Regions from separate parts of the Pseudomonas iranensis genome, predicted to be linked through region 2. Evidence: predicted binding sites of a transcription regulator. Region 2 holds the regulator's gene; the other holds the start of a gene.

Region 1 (3,411 bases), 660 kb from region 2:
CTGCCCGGACTTGGCGTCACCCTTGGTCGAACGGTCGGCGCTGTAGCCGGCGTTGAGGCTCAGGTCACCACCACCAATCGGGTTGTTGGTGGTCAGGCTGGAGCCGAACAACGAAGTCAGGCCGATCGAGTTATCGCTGTTCTTGTCCATCTGCGAGTTAGCGTTCTTGCTTGCCTGCGTGCGCTCGTTCAGGGTGATGGTGATGATGTCACCGACCCGGAACGCCTTGCGGTCGCTGTACAGGTTCTGCTCGAAGCCGGCCTGATAGATCGAGCCATTGTTGGCCGCCGCCGGCAACGGTGTGCGCGGCAACACCGGGGCGTAGTAAGGGTCATTGGGCTTGGGCGTCGGGGCGACGCAGCCCGCGAGCGAGACGACCCCACTCAATGCCAGAACAGATACAAAGCGCTTCATGACCCTACCTCACGGTGTTGCTGGCGACCTCAGGCCGCCCCAAAGACTGGATTACAGATTCTGCGTTACGAACGAGAGCATCTGGTCGGCGGTGGAGATCACCTTGGAGTTCATCTCGTAGGCGCGTTGAGTGGTGATCATGTTGACCATCTCTTCAACGGTGCTGACGTTCGAGGTTTCCAGAGTGTTCTGCAGCGTGGTACCGAAACCGTTCAGGCCCGGGGTGCCGATCTGTGGCGCGCCGGAAGCCGCGGTTTCCAGGAACAGGTTGTTGCCCACGGCTTGCAGGCCGGCCGGGTTGATGAAGTCGGCGGTCTGCAGGTTGCCGATCACTTGCGAGGCCGGGTTGCCGGCGATGGTGATCGACACGGTGCCGTCACGGCCGACGGTGAAGGTCTGCGCATCGTTCGGGATGATGATCGCCGGCTCCAGTGCGAAACCGCTGGCGTTGACGATCTGGCCATTGGAGTCGAGGTGGAAAGTACCGTCACGGGTGTAGGACGTGGTGCCGTCCGGCTGCAGGATCTGGAAGAAACCGCGACCGTCGATGGCCATGTCCAGCGGCTGCTCGGTGGTTTGCAGGCTGCCGGCGGTGAAGTTTTTCTGGGTGCCGACAATGCGCACACCGGTACCCACTTGCAGACCCGACGGCAGTTCGCTGTCCTGGGTCGACTGGGCGCCTGGCTGACGCTTGATCTGATAGAGCAGGTCCTGGAACTCGGCACGGTCACGTTTGAAACCCGTGGTCGAGACGTTCGCCAGGTTGTTGGAAATGGTGGTCAGGTTGGTGTCCTGGGCGGACAGACCGGTTTTGGCAACCCATAGAGCCGGAAGCATTCGATTCTCCTCGTGCGCCTGTTTTACGGCGCGACGTTCTGATAATTAGCTGATCTGCAAGACCCGAGCCATGGCCTGGTCGTCGTCTTTGGCGGTGTTCATCATCTTGACGTGCAACTCGAACTGCTTGGCCAGGGCCAGCACCGAAGTCATTTCTTCCACGGCATTGACGTTGCTCGACTCGAGGAAACCCGAGACCAGTTTGACGTTGGCGTCGGCTTGCGCCGGCTGACCGTCCTTGGTGTAAATCGAACCGTCGAGACCTTTGTTCATGTTCTTGATGTCCGGGTTGACCAGTTTGATCCGGTCGACTTCGGCCATGACGCGGGGGCCTTCGCCCATTGCGCGAATGCTGATGGTGCCGTCTTCGCCGACTTCGACCTGCTGCTCGGGCGGCACGGCGATCGGGCCGCCATTACCGATCACCGGCATGCCGTTGCCGGCGCGCAATACGCCGAGGGCGTCGATGTTGAGACTGCCGGTACGCACGTAGCTTTCGCCGCCGCCGGGGTTTTGCACGGCGATGAAACCGTTGCCGGATACCGCGACGTCGAGTTCACGGCCGGTCTGCACCAGTGAGCCCGGCGTGAAGTCGGTGGCGGGACGTTCGCTCATGGCAAACGCGCGCGCCGGAAAGCTGTCACCGAACACCGGCATCGAACGCGCCTGCTCGAGGTCGCGCTGGAAGCCGTTGGTGGAGATGTTCGCCAGGTTGTTGGCATGCGCCCGCTGCGCCAGTGCGTTCTGGCTGGCGCCGGTCATTGCCACATAAAGGTACTTGTCCACTGTGTTTCCTCTGCATGCCGGACGTTTGCCGCCCACCGCTGTACTGCTCAGCCATAAGCAATTTGCAGACCAACTTTTTATTGGCGGGCGAAGGCCCGGTAAACAGGGGACTTGAGGGGATCGGAGGGGGAATTTGAAATGGGTGGAAGACGAAAAACCGGCGGTGTCATGCCGGTTGGTGGCAATCCTCAGTTCAGCGGGGGGATGGCGATCCTGTGGCGAGGGGATTTATCCCCGTTCGGCTGCGCAGCAGTCGCCAAGCCTGCAAATGAGGTCGCTGGGAAGGAAAAGCGGGGCGGCTTCGCCGCCCATCGGGGATAAATCCCCTCGCCACAAAGGCTCTATTTAGCTTTCGGAGGTTTTGCCAACCTCATACTCACGCAACTTGTTGGCAATCGTCGTGTGCGAAACACCCAGCCGCTTGCCCAACTGCCGACTGCTCGGATGCTCGGAATACAAGCGTTCCAGCACCGCTTTCTCGAAGCGCCCGACGATCTCGTCCAGACTTCCGTCGAGGGAAAAATCGCCAAGCGGCTGACGCACGCCGTAATCCGGCAGGCGAATATGTTCGGCCTTGACCGTGCCGCCGTCGCACAGGGAAACCGCCTGGAACAGTACGTTCTCCAGCTGCCGCACGTTGCCCGGCCAGTGGTAATGGCTGAGGCGATCCATCGCCGCCGGGGCCAGTTTCGGCAGCGGGCAGCCGATCTGCCGACTGGCCTGATCGAGAAAGTGTTCAACCAGCGGCGTCAGACCGTCGAGGCATTCGCGCAGCGGCGGGATGTGCAGCGACAGCACGTTCAAGCGGTGATAGAGATCCTGGCGAAACTCGCCTCGCGCGCACAATTCGGACAAGTCCACCTGGGTCGCGCAGATCACCCGCACGTCCAGATACACCTCTTCATCACTGCCGACGCGACGGAAGCAACCGTCCTGAAGAAAGCGCAGCAATTTTACCTGCAAGCGCGGGCTCATCTCGCCGACGCCATCGAGAAACAGCGTGCCGCCAGCGGTCAACTCCAGCAGGCCAAGCTTGCCCTCAGCGCGAGCACCTTCGAAAGCGCCGGGGCCGTAGCCGAACAGTTCGGTCTCGGCCATCGACTCCGGCAACCCGGCGCAGTTGAGTGCCATCAACGGCGACTGTCCACGCGGGCTGGCGAGGTGGCAGGCGCGCGCCAGCAATTCCTTGCCGGTGCCGGTTTCGCCTTCTATTAATAGCGGTGCATCCAGCGGCGCCATGCGTCGCGCTTCGCGGACCACAGCGGCCATGACTTTCGAGCTCTGGAAGATGCTGTCGAAACCGCGCAGCTCTTGCTTGCGCACATTGTAGATACGCTCGCCGACGCGGTCGGCGCGGTGCAGCGTCAGTACGGC
Region 2 (3,411 bases):
GAGCAGCTGCAGACCCAGGGCGACGCCAACCCGGTCAAGGGCTACGGCGTGACGATTCAATACCACGCCCAGCAGAACCGGGTAGTGCTGATCGACAAGGCCAAGGTTATCGACAAGGATAACAACGTCACCCAGGGCGAAAAAATCGTCTACGACACCGTGAAGAAACTGGCCAGCGCCGGTCGCGCCACGGGCAGCAAGGTCACCGAATCGCGTCCGCGCATCGACATGGTGATCCAGCCGAAGAAGAAAACCGAAGAGAAATCCCAGTAATGGCAACTCTGAAAGCTCAGCACCTGGCCAAGGCCTATAAAAGCCGCCAGGTCGTGCGTGACGTCAGCCTGTCGATCGACAGCGGGCAGATCGTCGGCTTGCTCGGCCCGAACGGCGCCGGCAAGACCACGTGCTTCTACATGATCGTCGGCCTGGTGCAGGCGGATCAGGGCCGCGTGCTGATCGATGATCTGGACGTCAGCCATCAGCCTATGCACGGCCGCGCCAAGGCCGGTATCGGCTATCTGCCGCAAGAAGCGTCGATCTTCCGCAAACTGTCGGTCGCCGACAACATCATGGCGATCCTCGAGACACGCCCGGAGCTCGACAAGGCCGGTCGTCGCAAGGAGCTGGAAAGCCTGCTGCAGGAATTCCACATCAGCCACATCCGCGACAACCTCGGCATGAGCCTGTCCGGTGGTGAGCGCCGCCGGGTGGAAATCGCTCGTGCCCTGGCCACTGCGCCGAAATTCATCCTGCTCGACGAACCGTTCGCCGGTGTCGACCCGATCTCGGTCGGCGACATCAAGCAGATCATCCATCACCTCAAGGCCAAGGGCATCGGTGTGCTGATCACCGACCACAACGTCCGTGAAACCCTGGATATCTGCGAAACCGCTTACATCGTCAACGACGGTCAACTGATCGCCGAAGGTGATGCCGAAACCATCCTGGCCAACGATCTGGTCAAGGAAGTGTATCTGGGTCACGAGTTCCGCCTGTAAGCGCGACAGCGCTGTATCGATTCAAGGCGCATTTATCCGCTTTAATTGTTACAGCGCTCTAGGCAAACACTTCAGTTTCAGGCATATAATTTGCTTAAGTTTGGCGCTTCGGCGCCCTGTAGTGGATGGCGCAAAGCGCCGGCGAATAAGGTGTTAAGCCCCTGCCATGAAACCATCGCTAGTCTTGAGAATGGGCCAGCAGCTGACGATGACACCGCAGCTGCAACAGGCCATCCGCCTGCTCCAATTGTCGACCCTGGACCTGCAACAGGAGATCCAGGAGGCTCTGGAATCCAATCCGATGCTCGAGCGCCAGGAAGAAGGCGACGACTTCGACAACGCCGATCCTCTGGCCGACAACGCCGAACAGAAGCCCGCCGAAATCCAGGAACCCTCCTACCAGGAAACCGCCCCGACGGTGGACAACCTCGAGGATGGCGAATGGAACGAGCGCATCCCCAACGAACTGCCAGTAGATACCGCCTGGGAAGACGTCTACCAGACCAGCGCCAGTAGCCTGCCGAGCAGCGATGACGATGAGTGGGATTTCACCACCCGCACGTCCGCCGGCGAGAGCCTGCAGAGCCATCTGCTCTGGCAACTGAACCTGGCGCCGATGTCCGACACCGATCGCCTGATCGCCGTCACCCTGATCGACTGCATCAACAATCAGGGCTATCTGGACGAAACACTCGAAGAAATTCTTGAAGCGTTCGATCCTGAACTGGACATCGAGCTCGACGAGATCGAAGCCGTCCTGCATCGCATCCAGCAATTCGAGCCCGCCGGTATCGGCGCCCGCAACCTCAGCGAATGCCTGCTGCTGCAACTTCGCCAGTTGCCAGCCAAAACACCGTGGTTGGCCGAGGCCAAGCGCCTCGTCGCCGATTACATCGACCTGCTCGGCAGCCGCGATTACAGCCAGTTGATGCGCCGGATGAAGCTCAAGGAAGACGAGCTGCGCCAGGTCATCGAACTGGTGCAGAGTCTCAATCCGCGTCCGGGCTCGCAGATCGAGTCGACCGAAGCCGAATACGTCATTCCCGATGTGATCGTGCGCAAGGACAACGAGCGCTGGCTGGTCGAGCTGAACCAGGAATCGGTGCCCCGCCTTCGCGTCAACGCCCAATACGCCGGTTTTGTGAAGCGTGCCGACACCAGCGCCGACAACACCTTCATGCGTAATCAATTGCAGGAAGCCCGCTGGTTCATCAAGAGCCTGCAGAGCCGCAACGAAACCCTGATGAAAGTGGCCACGCAGATCGTCGAACATCAGCGCGGTTTCCTCGAATACGGCGACGAAGCGATGAAGCCGTTGGTATTGCATGACATCGCCGAAGCGGTCGGCATGCACGAATCGACGATTTCCCGGGTGACCACGCAAAAATTCATGCATACCCCGCGCGGTATTTATGAGCTGAAATACTTTTTCTCCAGCCACGTCAGCACCGCCGAAGGCGGCGAATGCTCGTCCACGGCGATCCGCGCGATCATCAAAAAACTGGTCGCTGCGGAAAATCAGAAAAAGCCGTTGAGTGACAGCAAGATCGCTGGTTTACTGGAGGCACAAGGCATTCAGGTGGCTCGCCGCACCGTCGCCAAGTACCGCGAATCCCTCGGAATCGCGCCTTCGAGCGAACGCAAGCGGTTGATGTAAGCCACGTTACAGCGTTCCAGTGGCAGGCTTTTCGGCCTGCCGCTTTATGCACTGGCAACGAAGGAGAAGCTGTATGCAAGTCAACATCAGTGGACACCAACTGGAAGTGACCCAACCTCTGCGTTCCTACATCGAGGAAAAACTCCAACGACTGGAGCGACATTTCGACAAGATCACCAACGTGCAGGTCACGATGTGCGTCGAAAAGCTGAAGCAGAAGATCGAAGCCACCTTGCATATCCCCGGCAGCGAAGTGGTCGCCAACGCAGAAGATACCGACATGTATGCTGCGATCGACTCACTCACCGACAAGCTGGATCGCCAACTCAAAAAGCATAAGGAAAAGACCCAGAGCCTCCTCCAGGGCGCGACCGGTCGTTAACACCCCTATCCCATGATCCGACTTGAAACCATCCTGACCCCCGGCCGTTCCCAAGTGAACGCGCCGGGCGGCAGCAAGAAAAAAGCCCTCGAACAGATTGCCAACCTGATCCACCGCGAAGTACCGGATCTGGCGATGCAGGATGTCTTCGAGGCGCTGATCGCCCGTGAAAAACTCGGTTCCACCGGTTTTGGCAACGGCATCGCCATTCCCCACTGCCGCCTCAAGGGCTGCGCGGGGCCAGTGAGTGCCCTGTTGCACCTCGAAGCCCCGATCGATTTCGACGCCATCGACGGCGCCCCGGTGGACCTGCTGTTCGTGCTGCTGGTCCCGGAAGCCGCGACCGATGCGCATCTGGAATTACTGCGCCAGAT

What was found. Region 2 encodes sigma-54, which starts transcription at its own class of promoters, with help from an activator protein. Its sites were predicted from a motif close to ANTGGCATNNANNTTGCTNT; they were not measured.
Region 1: the regulator sigma-54 is predicted to act here: its motif matches at 2,092-2,111, upstream of HU724_RS08185 (flagellar basal body rod protein FlgF).

The regions. Positions count from the first base shown of each region.
Region 1 is NZ_CP077092.1:1,847,697-1,851,107, reverse strand. It holds gene flgH (flagellar basal body L-ring protein FlgH) at 1-414, opposite strand, end outside; gene flgG (flagellar basal-body rod protein FlgG) at 466-1,251, opposite strand; gene HU724_RS08185 (flagellar basal body rod protein FlgF) at 1,297-2,037, opposite strand; gene HU724_RS08180 (sigma-54-dependent phenylalanine hydroxylase transcriptional regulator PhhR) at 2,383-3,411, opposite strand, start outside.
Region 2 is NZ_CP077092.1:1,189,370-1,192,780, reverse strand. It holds gene lptA (lipopolysaccharide transport periplasmic protein LptA) at 1-273, shown strand, start outside; gene lptB (LPS export ABC transporter ATP-binding protein) at 273-998, shown strand; gene HU724_RS05190 (RNA polymerase factor sigma-54) at 1,165-2,655, shown strand; gene hpf (ribosome hibernation-promoting factor, HPF/YfiA family) at 2,729-3,037, shown strand; gene ptsN (PTS IIA-like nitrogen regulatory protein PtsN) at 3,050-3,411, shown strand, end outside.